Regions from separate parts of the Bradyrhizobium sp. LTSP857 genome, predicted to be linked through region 3. Evidence: predicted binding sites of a transcription regulator. Region 3 holds the regulator's gene; each other region holds the start of a gene.
The links. Region 3 encodes LexA, which represses DNA repair genes until DNA is damaged. Its sites were predicted from a motif close to TGTTCNNNNTGTGTTCNG; they were not measured.
Positions count from the first base shown of each region.

Region 1 (4,853 bases), on a different contig from region 3:
CGCCGACAACCGCACCATGTCGAAGCCGAAGCCGGGATCGAGGGGATCGGCGAGCGCATCGAGACGCTCGCGGAACAGACGGTCAATGACGGCGCTTCGCGTCACCGGCCGTCCGGTCTCGACCATGATCGCGCGCACCACGCCGTCGGTGCGGAAGAAGGCGGCCTCCAGGCGTCGTGCGCCCTTACCCTGCTTCTCCATGGACGCGATCAGCGTATCGGCGAGGCGCGACAGCGTCATCGCGATCATGATGTCGGTTGCGATCGGCTCGGCGAAACGTTTTTCCACGATGTAATCCGGCAGCGGCTTGCGCGGACTGATCGGCGCGTCGCCCTGTCCCAGCGCATGCGCGAGCAGTGTCGAGAACCGTGCGCCGAACCGCGCCGTGATTTCGTGCGGCGCGCGGGATGCGACATCGCCGATGGTTTTCAGGCCGGCACGGCGCAGCCCCGTGGTGATGGCCTCGTCCGCGCCGAGCGCGGATACCGGGAGACGGTTGATCGCCTCTGCCTCCCCGCCATCGGCGACGATGGTGCCTGAAGCCTGCCGCGTCAGCGTGCGCGCGCAGACCGAGGTCCCGGCAATCGCCGCGCTGACGGCAAAGCCCTGACGCCCCAGCGCGCGCACCAGCGTCTGCAACAACGCCGCTTCCCCGCCGAACAAATGCGCGCAGCCGGTGATGTCCAGAAACAGCCCGTGCGGCGGATCGAGCGCAACCAACGGCGTGAAGCGGTCGCACCAGTCGGCGACGTCGCTCAGCGTCTTTGCATCGGCCACGACATCGGCGTCGAACACTTTTAAGTCCGGACACATCGCCCGGGCATTGGCCAAGGGCTGGCCTATATGCAGGCCCAAACGCGATGCCGCATCGTCGAGCGAATGGATCACCAGCGCGTTGTTGTCCTTGATGACGACGATATTTTGTTCATCCTGCACGCCGCTGCGCGCCGGGAAAAATCGCTGGATCCGATCGACGGGCAGGCGCGGCAGCCACAGGCTGAGGATACGCCGGCGGTTCACTGAACTGGCACTCATCACATTTCCATTCCATGATCCACCGGCCACACGGGCCATGACGATTGCGCAGGAGTTCGGCATCGAAGCGCGGCGCGCCCCAGGCACTCCACATCGCCCCCGGCGGTGAATGCGCCGCGCGCAGCATCCATCGTGTCTCCGCAGTCGAAGGCAGCGGCTGCGCAGCCATCCGCAGCAGCAGGCCGGTGACGCCGGAAGACTGCGCGGCCAACGTCAGCTTGCGGCTCGCCACGAGATCGAACTGCCTGGTCTCGCCCCAGAGCTCGAGCACCACGGCCCCCAGCGCATCGCAGGCGAGCGCGTCGGCCGAGGCGCGCAGCGCACTCTCCACGTCAGCGGCGCGTACCATCACCACGCGGCGCGGATCGAGACCGAGTTCGGCGAGCCCGCTCATCGACAGCGCGCCGGTTTCAATGTCCGAAAAATCCTGCCGCACCCACAACAGCGGTTTGCGTGTCGTCACGCGGCCCGCAAGCCCGGTGACAAAGCCCGTCGCGGCCGCGCCCTGGCGCCCCTCGCAAAACACCTCGTGGATCGCCGCGCGCGCGAGCCCGCCCTTCAGCGCGCAGTCCACCTCGCTGTGGCCGAGCGCGACGCGATCGCGCTGATGCACGACCTCCGCCGCCTCGATGCGCTCGATCTGGCCGCGCAGGATCGCAAGCGCGCTTCCGCGTGCGCCGCTCATGCTCGCCGCTCCTTCAGGGATAGATGCCGTGGCTCTCAAAAAAGAAACCAACGGCTGGCTCATTTGTTCATGATATGTTCTAATATAAAGCTAACGGCGTCCGAAGAGTCAATCGAATTGGCACTCAGTCGGATTCATGAGCTGAATCAAAGGGATTCTGAGATGGACGTACAGCGCAAGCTGGAGATTCTGGCGGACGCCGCCAAATACGATGCGTCCTGTGCCTCCAGCGGCACCGAAAAGCGGGATTCCAGCGACGGCAAGGGCATGGGCTCGACCGCGCCGGGCATGGGCATCTGCCATTCCTACGCGCCGGACGGACGCTGCATCTCGCTGCTCAAGGTGCTGCTGACCAACGCCTGCAATTACGATTGCCTCTATTGCGTCAACCGCGCCTCCTCCAACGTGCCGCGCGCCCGCTTCACCATCGACGAGGTGGTCAAGCTCACGCTCGACTTTTACCGGCGCAATTACATCGAGGGACTGTTTCTCTCATCCGGCATCATCCGCAGCCCTGATTACACCATGGAGCAGGTCGTCGGCGTCGCGCGAAAACTGCGCGAGGAATATTACTTCCGCGGCTACATACATCTCAAGACCATTCCCGAGGCCGACGACGCGCTGATCACGGAAGCCGGCAAATATGCCGATCGTCTCTCCATCAACATCGAAATGCCGGACGAGACGAGCCTGCAGCAATTCGCGCCTGAGAAGGACGTGCGCGCGATCCGCCGTACCATGGGCCGGCTGCGGCTGAAGCTGGACGAAGCGGAAGAAAGCCACCGCGCGAAAACGAAGACGAAGCCGCGGCGTTTCGCACCCGCTGGCCAAAGCACGCAGATGATCGTCGGCGCTGATGCTGCCTCCGATCACACCATCCTCCATACCAGCGCCAATCTCTACGGTTCATACCGGCTGAGGCGCGTCTATTACTCCGCCTTCAGCCCGATCCCCGATGCCAGCCGCGCTTTGCCCCTGCGCGCACCGCCCTTGCTGCGCGAGCATCGGCTCTATCAGGCCGACTGGCTGATGCGGTTCTACGGTTTTGACGTCGGCGAGATCGTCGACGACAGCGCGATGCTGCCGCTCGACATCGATCCCAAGCTCGCCTGGGCGCTACGCCATCGCGACCGCTTCCCGCTCGACATCAACCGCGCCAGCCGCGAGGAACTGTTGCGCGTGCCGGGCTTCGGCACCAAGGCGGTCGAGCGCATCATCGCAACGCGGCGCACGACCACGATCCGCGTCGCCGATCTCGCGCGGCTGCATGTGCCCCAGAAAAAGGCGCTGCCGTTCATCGTCCTCAGCGATCATCGCCCTCCGTCGCATCGGCTCGATGCTGCCGGGCTCATCGAGCGATTCAAGCCGAGGGCAACGCAATTGGGATTTGGCTTCTGATGCAGTACCTCACCCTCGACACCGAAACCGATTTCGACGGCTGGCGCAAAGCCGCACGTAGCCTCGTGCTTCATCATGTGAGGCCTGCCGATGTCACCTGGACCGTGCAAGGCGGCGAAGCGGAGTTGTTCGCGATGCCTGCGCCGTCTCCGATACTTGAGGTGAACGACGGCACCTTCAACGTGCCCGCAAAATTTGTCGAGTTCGCAAAAGCGGCAATCCTTCACCGCGACGGCGAGCGTTTCGCGATCCTCTATCGCCTGCTCTTCCGGCTGAAGGACAATCACGATCTCATCGAGGTCGCGACCGATTCCGACGTCGCGCAAATCACCGCCATGGCAAGAGCCGTCCATCGCGACGAGCACAAAATGCATGCCTTCGTGCGTTTCCGCGAGATCGGCCGGGAACGCGAAGCGCATTACGTCGCCTGGTTCGAGCCGGAACATCACATCGTCGAGCTCGCTGCGCCGTTCTTCGCCAAACGCTTTGCCGACATGCCCTGGTCGATCCTGACGCCGGACCTGTGCGCGCATTGGGATGGCCACGCACTGACGTTCACATCAGGCGTCAGCAAGGGCGAGGCCCCCGGCGAAGACCGGCTCGAGGAAACCTGGCGACGCTACTACGCCAGCATCTTCAATCCGGCACGGCTCAAGGTGAAGGCGATGCAGACGGAGATGCCGAAGAAATATTGGAGGAACCTGCCCGAGGCTTCGATCATTAAACCCTTGATCGAGGACGCCGAACGCATGACCGGCGCCATGATCGCTAAATCCGCGACCGATCCACACAAGCCTCAGAAGCGGCCGGAGGCTCCGATGACCCGCAAAACCACAGCCGCCGACGATCTCGAAACACTCCGCGAGGAGGCTGCGCATTGCCGCGCCTGCCCGCTTTACAAGGATGCGACGCAGACCGTGTTCGGCGAAGGTCCGAAGGACGCCACCATCATGCTGATCGGCGAGCAGCCCGGCGACAAGGAAGACCTCGCCGGCCATCCCTTCGTTGGCCCCGCCGGCCAGATGCTCGACCGTGCGCTGGAAGAGGCCGGCGTCGACCGCAAGAAGGTCTATGTCACCAATGCGGTGAAGCACTTCAAATTTGTGCCCCGCGGAAAAATCCGCCTGCATCAGAAGCCGGCAACGCCGGAGATCAAAGCGTGCCGGCAGTGGTATGAGCGGGAAGTGTCGGCAATCCAGCCCGATCTCGTCGTGGCGATGGGCGCGACCGCCGCGCAAAGCGTGTTGGGCAAGATCACGCCGATCGGCAAGACCCGCGGCCGGCTGATCGACCTTCCCGACGGCCGCAAGGCGCTGGTGACGGTACATCCGTCCTATTTGCTGCGGCTGCCCGACCCCGAGGCCAAGGTGCTGGAATATCAGCGCTTTGTTGAAGACCTGAAGATCGCTGCCGGTCTTCAGAAGAAATCCGCCCACGCCGCTTGACGCTCTCCGCAATGCGCGCAACAGGCGGTGGAAAAGTTTCCCCTTATCAATAGTTTTTCAACCATTTCAACTGGCTGTCACATGCCGCGCGCAAAATCGGAGGCATTGGGACAGGAGAATTCCGATGAGTGACGTTGCTTTACCCGGCTCCATTGAGCCGGCCTTGCGTAAGGGCCCCGACCTTGAAGGCGGATTCCATCCGCTGACTGGTATCATCTATATGGGGGTCATCGCCGCCGCACTGCTCTTCGTTGCCTACAGCATCTGGGTCGATGTCGATGCGGCTGGCG
Region 1 is NZ_JYMS01000039.1:276,021-280,873, forward strand. It holds gene UP06_RS26000 (Y-family DNA polymerase) at 1-1,035, opposite strand, end outside; gene UP06_RS26005 (ImuA family protein) at 926-1,720, opposite strand; gene UP06_RS26010 (putative DNA modification/repair radical SAM protein) at 1,883-3,118, shown strand; gene UP06_RS26015 (UdgX family uracil-DNA binding protein) at 3,118-4,563, shown strand; gene UP06_RS26020 (inorganic phosphate transporter) at 4,688-4,853, shown strand, end outside.
Region 1: the regulator LexA is predicted to act here: its motif matches at 1,785-1,802, upstream of UP06_RS26005 (ImuA family protein).

Region 2 (4,853 bases), on a different contig from region 3:
AGCCTGGCGGCCCTTCGCGGTCAGGCTCAGCTGATATTGCCGGCGATCGCTGGGGAGCGGCTTGCGCGCAATCAGCCCGCTCTCGTCAAAGCTCTGCACGATGCGGCTGAGATAGCCGGCATCGAGCCCGAGCGCGATGCCGATCTCCTTGGCCGATTGCTCGCCACCATGCGCGAGCTCGTACAGCACGCGCGCCTCGCTCAGCGAGAACGGGCTCTTGAGAAGCTGCTGGTCCAGCACGCCGAGCTTGTGGGTATAGAAGCGGTTGAAGGCGCGGACCGCCTGAACCTGGTTGTCAGCGACCTGTTCGGTCGCAAGGTCTGATGGTGAAAGGCTGGATGGCATGGGGCACCTCAATACTTGCCATTGTCAAACAATTATTTGACCTTGGCAAGTATCAGGTGTGCTTACCCGACCATGACGATCCGGCTGCGCAGCAGCGTCCGGGAGGAGCGGCCGAGCCGCCGCAACAGCCGGGCCTCGGAACGGCGGGCCTGGGGCGGATAGCCGCCGATCCGGTCGTAATGATCACGCGCGATCAAAAGTCCCTGATCGCCCAGGGGGCCGGCGAGTTTGCGGACTACGGAGAGCAGGAAATCGCGGAACCCGGTATCTGCATAAGGCGAACGGGCATAGCGGAACACCGCCGCGCGATCCCGCCCGCTGGACGCGACGGCCTGGATGAACTGGGTGGTCTCCTCGATCCAGCCGGTCTCCAGCACAGCGCCGGCGGGGAGGAACATCAGCCAGGGCGAACGCGCCTGGAGTGCGCCGGCAGCAAGGGCTGCGCCCTGCGACGACCCCTCGTATCCGATGAAACGGCAGCCTGCGACGTCGGCAACGCGCTCGATGACGCCGTTGCGGGTGCCGTCGACCAGAAGGACTTCGCGGATGACGCCGGCCGCGGCACCGGGGACCAGCGCGGCCAGAGTTGCAACCGCCGTCTGCTCCACGCCTTCGGTCGGAATGATGACGCTCAGCATGATCGAGGCTTCGGTGTCTCAATTTCGGGAGAAGCGTAACTTGCCATGATGTTGTCATAAACATGCGGCGTTGCCGAGTGCAACTTTCTGGCGGCACTTCGGCGATCGATGGTAAACCGCCGCCAGCCCATCAGCCAAATGTGTCGCGCGCGGGGTGGCAAGATTGCCAAATGTTTCGGCACCGGTGCAGAGTCCGTAGAAAGCCGGTGGCGCAAAGCAGGATACTCGCGTGAACGCCGATCAACTTCCTGTTGGCACAGCGTCAACATCGCCGAAGCAGGACGCCGCGCCGACCTTGCGGATCCGCGCCGTGATGCTGGGCGAGCGCATCAATCCGTCGGGGCTCGAAATCGGTCCGCCGGTTTCCTCGACGCCCGCCGCCTTTCGCGTCCATGCCGGCCTCGCCGTGATCTTCCGCTACGGCGTCGTGGTGCTGATCGGCCTTCTCCCTTCGGAGGAGAAGGTGCTGATCGACAGCCTGAAGTCCCGCGTGATTGGCGAACTCAGCCCCTATGAGGAGGAGATCGCGCAGGCGCAGCTCTGCAAGGACGAGAGCGCCGAAGCGATTCCGCCGGGCGGCCCGATCTGCCTCGCCAAATTCTCTGACGACAGGCTGCTGCTGATTGCCGACGCGCTCGCCAAGAGCACGTCGCTGGCGCGCGACGAGCGGCGCGTTGCGGCCGTGTTCGACGTCATCGAGCCCTTTGCGCGCCAGCTCGCCGAGCGCGGCCGTACGCCGCCCCGGCGCAAGGGTATTTTGCAACTGATCGGCAATGCGCTTCTGGTCCAGCAGCGCGTGGCCGGTCGCGTTGCCGTTGCCGAGAAACCCGACGTGCTCTGGGAGAAGCCCGAGCTCGACCGGCTCTACGGCCGTCTCGAAGACGAGTACGAGCTGAAGGAACGTCTCGACACGCTCGAGCGCAAGCTCACGGCGGTGTCGGCGACCGCCAACGCCCTGACCGACATCATCGACACCCAGCGCTCGCTGCGTCTCGAAATTGCGGTGGTGGTGCTGATCGTGATCGAGGTCGCGATCGGGTGCATCCAGATCTTTGCCGGGATTCACTGAGCGCGTTGCATCGAGAGGATCGCGTTCGCTGCGCGCGGCGCCCGATTGTTGTTGATTTGTCATGCGCCTGGGGACGTTCACCGGGATCGTCGCCAACTGGCAGTTCTACTGTGCATGGGGTTGTTTTCGAGTTTTTCATTCTTGTTCTTGATTTGTTCTGATCACATGCTATCTTGGCTTCATGAGTCCAGCATCCTCTCATGCTCTCAAGCACCCGCCGGTCACGGCGCCCTCCGAGCCGGCGGGTGCGCCTTCTGATTTCCCTGAGCTGGCGGTCGCCATCGACAAACAGCGCAGGCGAGGTCGGGGCGCGCAATCCAACGCCAGCGGCCGTTACGAGGCCGAGGCGCGCGTCGCCTTCGACGATGGCTGGCAGAGCCTTGAGGAGCTGCCGCCGTTCAAGACCACGGTTGCGGTCGACACCTCGCGCAAGGTGATCACCCGCAACGAGTCCCCCGACATCGGCTTCGACCGCTCGATCAATCCCTATCGTGGCTGTGAGCACGGTTGCGTCTATTGCTTCGCACGGCCGACCCACGCCTATCTCGGCCTGTCGCCTGGGCTCGACTTCGAGTCAAAACTGTTCGTCAAGCCGGACGCGCCGGCGCTGCTCGAGAAGGAGCTCGCAGCTTCAGGCTACGAGCCGCGAATGATCGCGATCGGCACCAATACCGATCCCTATCAGCCGATCGAGCGCGAGCGCAAAATCATGCGCGGCATTCTGGAGGTGCTGGAACGCGCCGGCCATCCCGTCGGCATCGTCACCAAATCGGCGCTGGTGACCCGCGACATCGACATTCTCGCGCGCATGGCCAAGCGCAACCTCGCCAAGGTCGGGATCTCCGTGACCTCGCTCGATCCAAAACTCGCGCGCACCATGGAGCCGCGCGCCTCGACGCCGCCGAAGCGGCTGGAGGCGCTGAAGCAGCTCTCGGACGCCGGCATTCCCACCACCGTGATGGTCGCGCCGGTGATCCCTGCGCTGAACGATTCCGAGATGGAGCGTATTCTCGATGCCGCGGCCCATGCCGGCGTCAAGGAAGCCTCCTACGTGCTGCTGCGGCTGCCGCTGGAGGTGCGCGATCTCTTCCGCGAATGGCTGATGGCGAACTATCCGGACCGCTATCGCCACGTCTTCACGCTGATCCGCGACATGCGCGGCGGCCGCGATTACGACGCGAAATGGGGCGAGCGCATGAAGGGCACAGGCCCGATGGCCTGGACCATCGGCCGCCGCTTCGAGATCGCCTGCGACCGGCTCGGTTTGAACAAGCGGCGCTCCAAGCTGACGACGGATCATTTTGCGAGGCCGAAGCGGGACGGCGATCAGCTCAGCCTGTTCTGAGCTGAATAACGGGAATTGCTGCGGGTTCCCCGTTGCGCCGCGCGGTCTGCTTGCGCACGATCCCGGCCATGATTCGGGATACATCCACAAAGAAGGCCAAGGGGCGGGCCAAGGGTAAGACCGCGCAGGCGCCGAAGGCGGCCAAAGGCGTCATCGCCGTCACCCGGCCGAGCTTCCGCCGCGAGCGGGGGCTGATCAAGCGCGGCATCTGGCCGGTCGCAGGCTGCGACGAGGCCGGACGCGGGCCGCTCGCCGGTCCCGTGGTGGCGGCGGCCGTGATCCTCGATCCCGATCGCATTCCGCGCGGCATCGATGATTCCAAGCGGCTGACGGCGGAGGAACGTGAAAGGCTGTTCGACAAGATCTGCGCGACCGCGCAAGTCTCGGTCGCCGTTGCCTCGCGCGCCCGCATCGACCGCGACAACATCCTGCGCGCCTCGCTCTGGGCGCTGAAGCGTGCCGTGGTGGCACTGCCCGAGTCGCCCAGGCACGTCTTTGTCGATGGCCGCGACCGGCTCGATACGGCGTGCGACTGCGAGGCCGTGATCGGCGGCGATGGCATCGTGCTGTCGATTGCGGCGGCCTCGATCATCGCGAAGGTGACGCGCGACCGGCTGATGTGCGCGCTGGCGCAGGACTGCCCCGGCTACGGTTTCGAGCAGCACAAGGGCTATGGCGTCCCGGACCACCTCGATGCGCTGAACCGCCTCGGCCCCACCGTGCATCACCGCAGCTTCTTCGCCCCCGTCGCCGCCGCCCGTGCCAAGCACATGCCCTGGACGGCGGAGCCGGCGCGGGATCTGTTTACAGGCGAGGTCGAGTTGCAGGTGGATGCGGCCGTTGAAATCGATGCTTCCGCCAGCCTCTAGATCAGACTGTCGTTGCCACGACGCGCAGCGCCCTTTATCAAAATACTCCTGAGTGAATAGGGCCGGCTGGACGGGTTGGCTGCATCTTGCGGGCGTTGCATGCGGTTTACCTCCCTGGTCATCGAGCTCATTCGCGCCCGGCCGCGGCTGATCGTGTGGATCGCCGTGCTGTTGCAGGCCGCGATGTGGCTGTTCGTGGCCCTGCTGTTCTACCGCAGCCCGCCCGGCAGCCTCGCGACCGTGCTGGCCTTCGGCCGCGAATACCAGGTCGGCACCGATCTCGGCCCGCCTTTGCCGGTCTGGCTTGCCGACATCGCCTATCGCGCCGCGGGCGGCCACATCTTCGGCGTCTACGTCCTGGCCGAGCTCTGCGAGATCGCCACCTTCGTCACGCTCTATCATCTCTCCCGCGCCGTGGTCGGCACCCAACAGGCGGTGCTCGCCGTGCTGCTGACCATGACGGTGCTGGCCTTCTCCTCGCCGGCGCTCGATTTCGGCCCCCTGGTGCTGGCACGGCCGCTCTGGACGCTGCTGCTGTTGCATTCCTGGCAGATCATCGGCCAGCGCCGCGGCAATGCCTGGTTCGC
Region 2 is NZ_JYMS01000030.1:68,195-73,047, reverse strand. It holds gene UP06_RS20370 (bifunctional helix-turn-helix transcriptional regulator/GNAT family N-acetyltransferase) at 1-345, opposite strand, end outside; gene UP06_RS20365 (glycosyltransferase family protein) at 408-983, opposite strand; gene UP06_RS20360 (RMD1 family protein) at 1,213-2,052, shown strand; gene UP06_RS20355 (PA0069 family radical SAM protein) at 2,234-3,397, shown strand; gene rnhB (ribonuclease HII) at 3,466-4,266, shown strand; gene UP06_RS20345 (glycosyltransferase family 39 protein) at 4,366-4,853, shown strand, end outside.
Region 2: the regulator LexA is predicted to act here: its motif matches at 2,195-2,212, upstream of UP06_RS20355 (PA0069 family radical SAM protein).

Region 3 (4,853 bases):
AAAAAGGACGCAATGACCTCGCTTTCTCCCGGCAGCGCCGATGCGCTTCTGTTCGACCTCGGGCGCGTGGTGCTCGATATCGATTTCTCCAAGGCGATCGCCTGCTGGGCGGGACATGCCGGCTGCAAGCCGGAAGCCATCGTCACGCGCTATGTGCGCGACAGCGAAGCCTATCGGCTGCACGAGGTCGGCAAGATCAGCGACGAGGACTATTTCCAGTCGCTGCGCGCCACGCTCGGGATCGGCATTTCGGATGCGCAGTTCCTCGAAGGGTGGAACGCGATCTTCGCCGGCGAGATGCCTGATATCGCGGAGCTGTTGCCGCGCGCGGCCAAGCAGGTGCCGCTCTACGCCTTCTCCAACACCAACCGGCCGCATATCGATTATTTCTCGACGGAATATGCCGACGTGCTCGGCCATTTCCGCGAGCTGTATTTGTCCTCCAGCATCGGCCTGCGCAAGCCGGATGCGGCAGCCTTCGACCATGTCGTGGCCGCGATCGGCGTGCCGGCCGAGCGAATCGTGTTCTTCGATGACCTTGCCGAGAACGTCGAAGGCGCTCGCGCACGCGGACTGACCGCGGTGCATGTGACCTCGCCCCGCGATGTCGGTGAGGCGCTGAAGGCGCTCGGGATCTGACCGGCGGACGGGCCGCCAAATCGGCCGATTCCGGAACAATTTCACCCGGGAATAGGAACCAAAGCACTTTGTGCATTTTTGTACAGAGTTCCGGGAACGGAATGCCCTGTTCCGGACTCTTGAGTCCGTTGGGACTTCTACGAACGGACGTATCATCGTGTTGGGCAAAACCTACCTCACCAAGCAGGCCTCCCTGCTGGTTGAATTCGCCAGAACCACCTCGAATTCTGAGCTTTCCGCAAAACTGATCAGCAAGGCCGCCGACCTGAAGTCTCAGGCCGATCCGCTGCCCGACAAGGATCGAGGCCTCAAGGCGCCCGACGTCAGTTCGGACGGATAGACAGGAGGCGCCCGATGCTGGCTGTGGTTATGGTCGTTCTCGTCCTTGCCATCGCCACGCTCGTGCCGGTCTTCCTCGTCCTTCACAACATGCCGCGCCGGACCCGATACTAGGCTCCCAACGCGGAGCGGGTGATGCTGGATGAATAATCCCGCTCCGCTGCTGTTTTGCCTCTGCGCCCGCACTCGGTTAGAACTCTCGCCGCCCATTCGTCCGAGTCCGCCGAGCAGGAGTTGTCCCGTGGCCTTGATGCCGGTTTCTGACGCGCTTGCCGCGGTGCTGGCCGGCGCGGAGCCGCTGCCTGAAGAGATCGTTCCCCTCGACGACGCCTTCCATCGCGTGCTCGCGCGCGACGTCGCGGCGCGGCGCACGCAGCCGCCGCAGGCGATGTCGGCGATGGATGGCTACGCCGTGCGCGCAGCCGATGCAGCGAAGATCGATTCCCGGCTCACCGTGATCGGTGAGGTCGCGGCGGGCCGGCCATTTGCTGGAACTGTCGGCGCCGGCGAAGCCGTGCGAATCTTCACCGGCGGCGTCGTTCCCGATGGCGCCGACGCCGTCGTGATCCAGGAGGACACCGTCGCGGACGGCAAGCGCATCGCGATCAAGGAGGCCGCCATCACCGGGCGGCACATCCGCCCCGCCGGCATCGATTTTCGCGAGGACGACGTGCTCCTGCGCAAGGGCACCCGGCTGACCGAGCGCGACCTCGCGCTCGCCGCCGGCATGAACCACCCGCAGCTTGCCGTCCGCCGCCGTCCGAAGGTCGCGATTCTCGCCACCGGGGACGAACTGGTGATGCCGGGCACGACGCCCGGCCATGGCCAGATCGTCTATTCCAACGGCTACGCCCTGCATGCGCTCGCCCGTCGCGAGGGTGCTGATACCATCGACCTCGGCGTTGCCGCCGACACGCTGGAGGCGACCACGGCCGGCATCCGCCGCGCGCGCGAGAGCGGCGCAGATATCCTGATCACGACCGGCGGCGCATCGGTCGGCGATCATGACCTGGTGCAGCCGGCGCTGAATGCCGAAGGTATCTCGATGGCGTTCTGGAAGATCGCGATGCGGCCGGGCAAGCCGATGATGCACGGGCGGTTGGGGGCAATGCGCGTGATCGGCCTGCCCGGCAATCCCGTGTCGTCCTACGTTTGCGGCTTCCTGTTCATGGTCCCGCTGATTCGTGCGCTGTCGGGCCGCGAAGTGATTCATCACCGTCGCGAACGCGCCCTGCTCGGCCGCGATGTCGGCGCCAATGACCAGCGCGAGGATTATCTGCGCGCGCGGCTTGAGGTGCGCGACGACGGCACGCTCATCGCCCATCCCGTGAACCATCAAGATTCCTCGCTGCTTGCGAATCTCGCTGCGGCACAGGCACTTCTCGTGCGCGCGCCGTTCGCGCCGAAGGCCGAGGCAGGCACGCCCTGCGAGGTGCTGCGCTTACCGGCCTGAACGCCTGGACCACATGCGTTCCGCGAACATTGCGGCGTTCACGGTAAATTAAGCAGTTGCGGAACACATATCGAACATATAGTGTCCGTTCATGATTTGTTTCGAGCATGTAGCGGCTTATCGCTGAATTGAACGTCTCGGAATCGAACGACATCAACCGGGGGATTTTGGTCGAGATGCTAACGCGCAAACAATACGAGCTTCTGCGGTTCATCAGTGAGCGGCTGAAGGAAAGCGGCGTGCCGCCCTCCTTCGACGAGATGAAGGACGCGCTCGACCTGCGCTCGAAATCGGGCATCCATCGCCTGATCACCGCGCTCGAGGAGCGCGGCTTCATCCGGCGCCTGCCCAACCGCGCCCGCGCGATCGAGGTGATCAAGCTGCCGGAGCTCCAGGCCGCCGCCGGCAGCCGCCGCGGCTTCACCCCGAGCGTCATCGAAGGCACTCTCGGCAAGGTCCGCACCAGCTCCGGCGCGCCTGCGGACGACGGCGAGCGCCCCGTTGCGGTGCCCGTCATGGGCCGCATCGCGGCCGGCACGCCGATCGAGGCGTTGCAGACCCGCAGCCACACCATCAGCGTACCGCCTGATATGCTCGGCTCGGGCGAGCATTACGCGCTCGAAGTGCGCGGCGATTCCATGGTCGAGGCCGGCATTCTCGACGGCGACATGGCGCTGATCCAACGCAACGAGACCGCCGATACCGGCGACATCGTAGTGGCGCTGATCGACGACGAGGAGGCGACGCTCAAGCGCTTCCGTCGGCGTGGCGCCTCGATCGCTCTCGAGCCGGCGAACGCCGCCTATGAGGTCCGCATCCTGCCGCCCAACCGGGTGAAGATTCAGGGCAAGCTGATCGGGTTGTACCGGAAGTACTGAGCATGACCCGGACCCGAAGGGCCGCGTTAGCGCAAAGTGCGCAGCGGTTTTCCGAAAAGGTCATGCTTAAACAATAATCTCAATCTTCCGCGCACCGCCTGTTGGCGGCCGCCCATTAACGATTGGAGCGGACGATTGTCCGCTCCCGCTGGATAGTGTTTCTGGTTTTGCACAGATTATCCGGCCACCTCTCCAGCGCTACATCCTCGGCACGCCACAACGAAGCACACACCGCTTCGCAGGCTTTGAGAGACCGAGGAGACACCCATGCGCAAGATCATTCTGAGCACAGTCACGATGGCGCTGATCACAGCATCAGCGTCGCAAGCGTTTGCGGCGCAGTCGCAGCACCATCTGCGCAAGGCACCGCAGGCGACGACCAGCGAGCAATTCCGCAATGCCCGCAACGCGGTCGAGCCGGCGCAACCGGCCTGGCAATATTCGGGTTGGTCGGCACCTGCTGGCCGCTGACGTCGAAGCTCCCAAAATGCACGGGAGCAGGCTTTGTTCCCAGCGCATTTGAAAAAGATAATGTGATTGCCCGCTGCGGATGCGAGCCGCAGATTTGCCCACAAACAAGCATAAGCTTGCAGGCTTCCACTCTGATAGAGGCCTGCGCCTCAGAAGAGGCGCGGGTGCTCTATCCTGAATGAGGAGCACCCGATGTGTGACTACAGCCTGCACGCCGTCGCGACGCGTCCCGCAGAAGTCGGCGAGACGATCGTCACGACAACCTTCCGCGGCACCTCGACGCGCGGCTTCGCCTCCGAAGCCGATCCCTCCGTCGCGGTCTGCCTGCTGCCGGGAACGGAGCTCGCCTTCGCCGACAGCGTCCGCTACGACAATCGCTGGATCTGGACGCGCACCATCAACTCCCGCGTCGGCAAGTTCGGCAAGGTCGATCCGCACATTCCCGATCGCCACCATGATGCGATCGAATTCCCCGACGGCAAATACGTGCTGGTGACGCAGCTCGTCGAAGGCCAGCGCGCAACCGTGCTGCAATTGCCGGTGACCCAACAGGTGGGCGAGCGCGAGCACAAGCCGCAGATCGCCGACAGGCAGCCAACGATCACTCGCCTGCCGATCGGCTGACACCACCATCCCGGCCGCCAGGTCGGCGCCAGGATTGAAATGTCCATCGCCGGCCGAGGCCGGCGAGATGGGGTGGTTTGCGGCCCTGGAATAACATCTGCTCGCCGCACTTCCCCACCGCACGAAGTTTCCGCTGCCCTGCCTGAATTTTGAACGTCCGTTCTGCTGACAAATCGCCGATGCTGCTCACGGCTCGAGGCGGCGGACAGGCTCGATGAAGACCTTCATTCGCGTCGTTGAACTCTGGGTGCCTGACCGGACGCGGATGCGGCTGGAATTTGGCGGCGGCCTCTACAGCGAAGGCCTGTCCGCGTTCAAGGCCGCGAGCGAAGATTTGCGCTTCCGATATGACGAGGGGCTTCCCGGGAAGGCCTGGGCCGCCGGCCACCCCGTGATCCTCACCAAATTCGCCAACTCCTATTTCAAGCGAACCGACCAGGCCATCGAGG
Region 3 is NZ_JYMS01000046.1:460,508-465,360, forward strand. It holds gene UP06_RS31585 (HAD family hydrolase) at 13-639, shown strand; gene UP06_RS31590 (hypothetical protein) at 797-979, shown strand; gene UP06_RS31595 (molybdopterin molybdotransferase MoeA) at 1,220-2,431, shown strand; gene lexA (transcriptional repressor LexA) at 2,608-3,309, shown strand; gene UP06_RS31605 (hypothetical protein) at 3,577-3,780, shown strand; gene UP06_RS41730 (hypothetical protein) at 3,973-4,404, shown strand; gene UP06_RS31615 (GAF domain-containing protein) at 4,619-4,853, shown strand, end outside.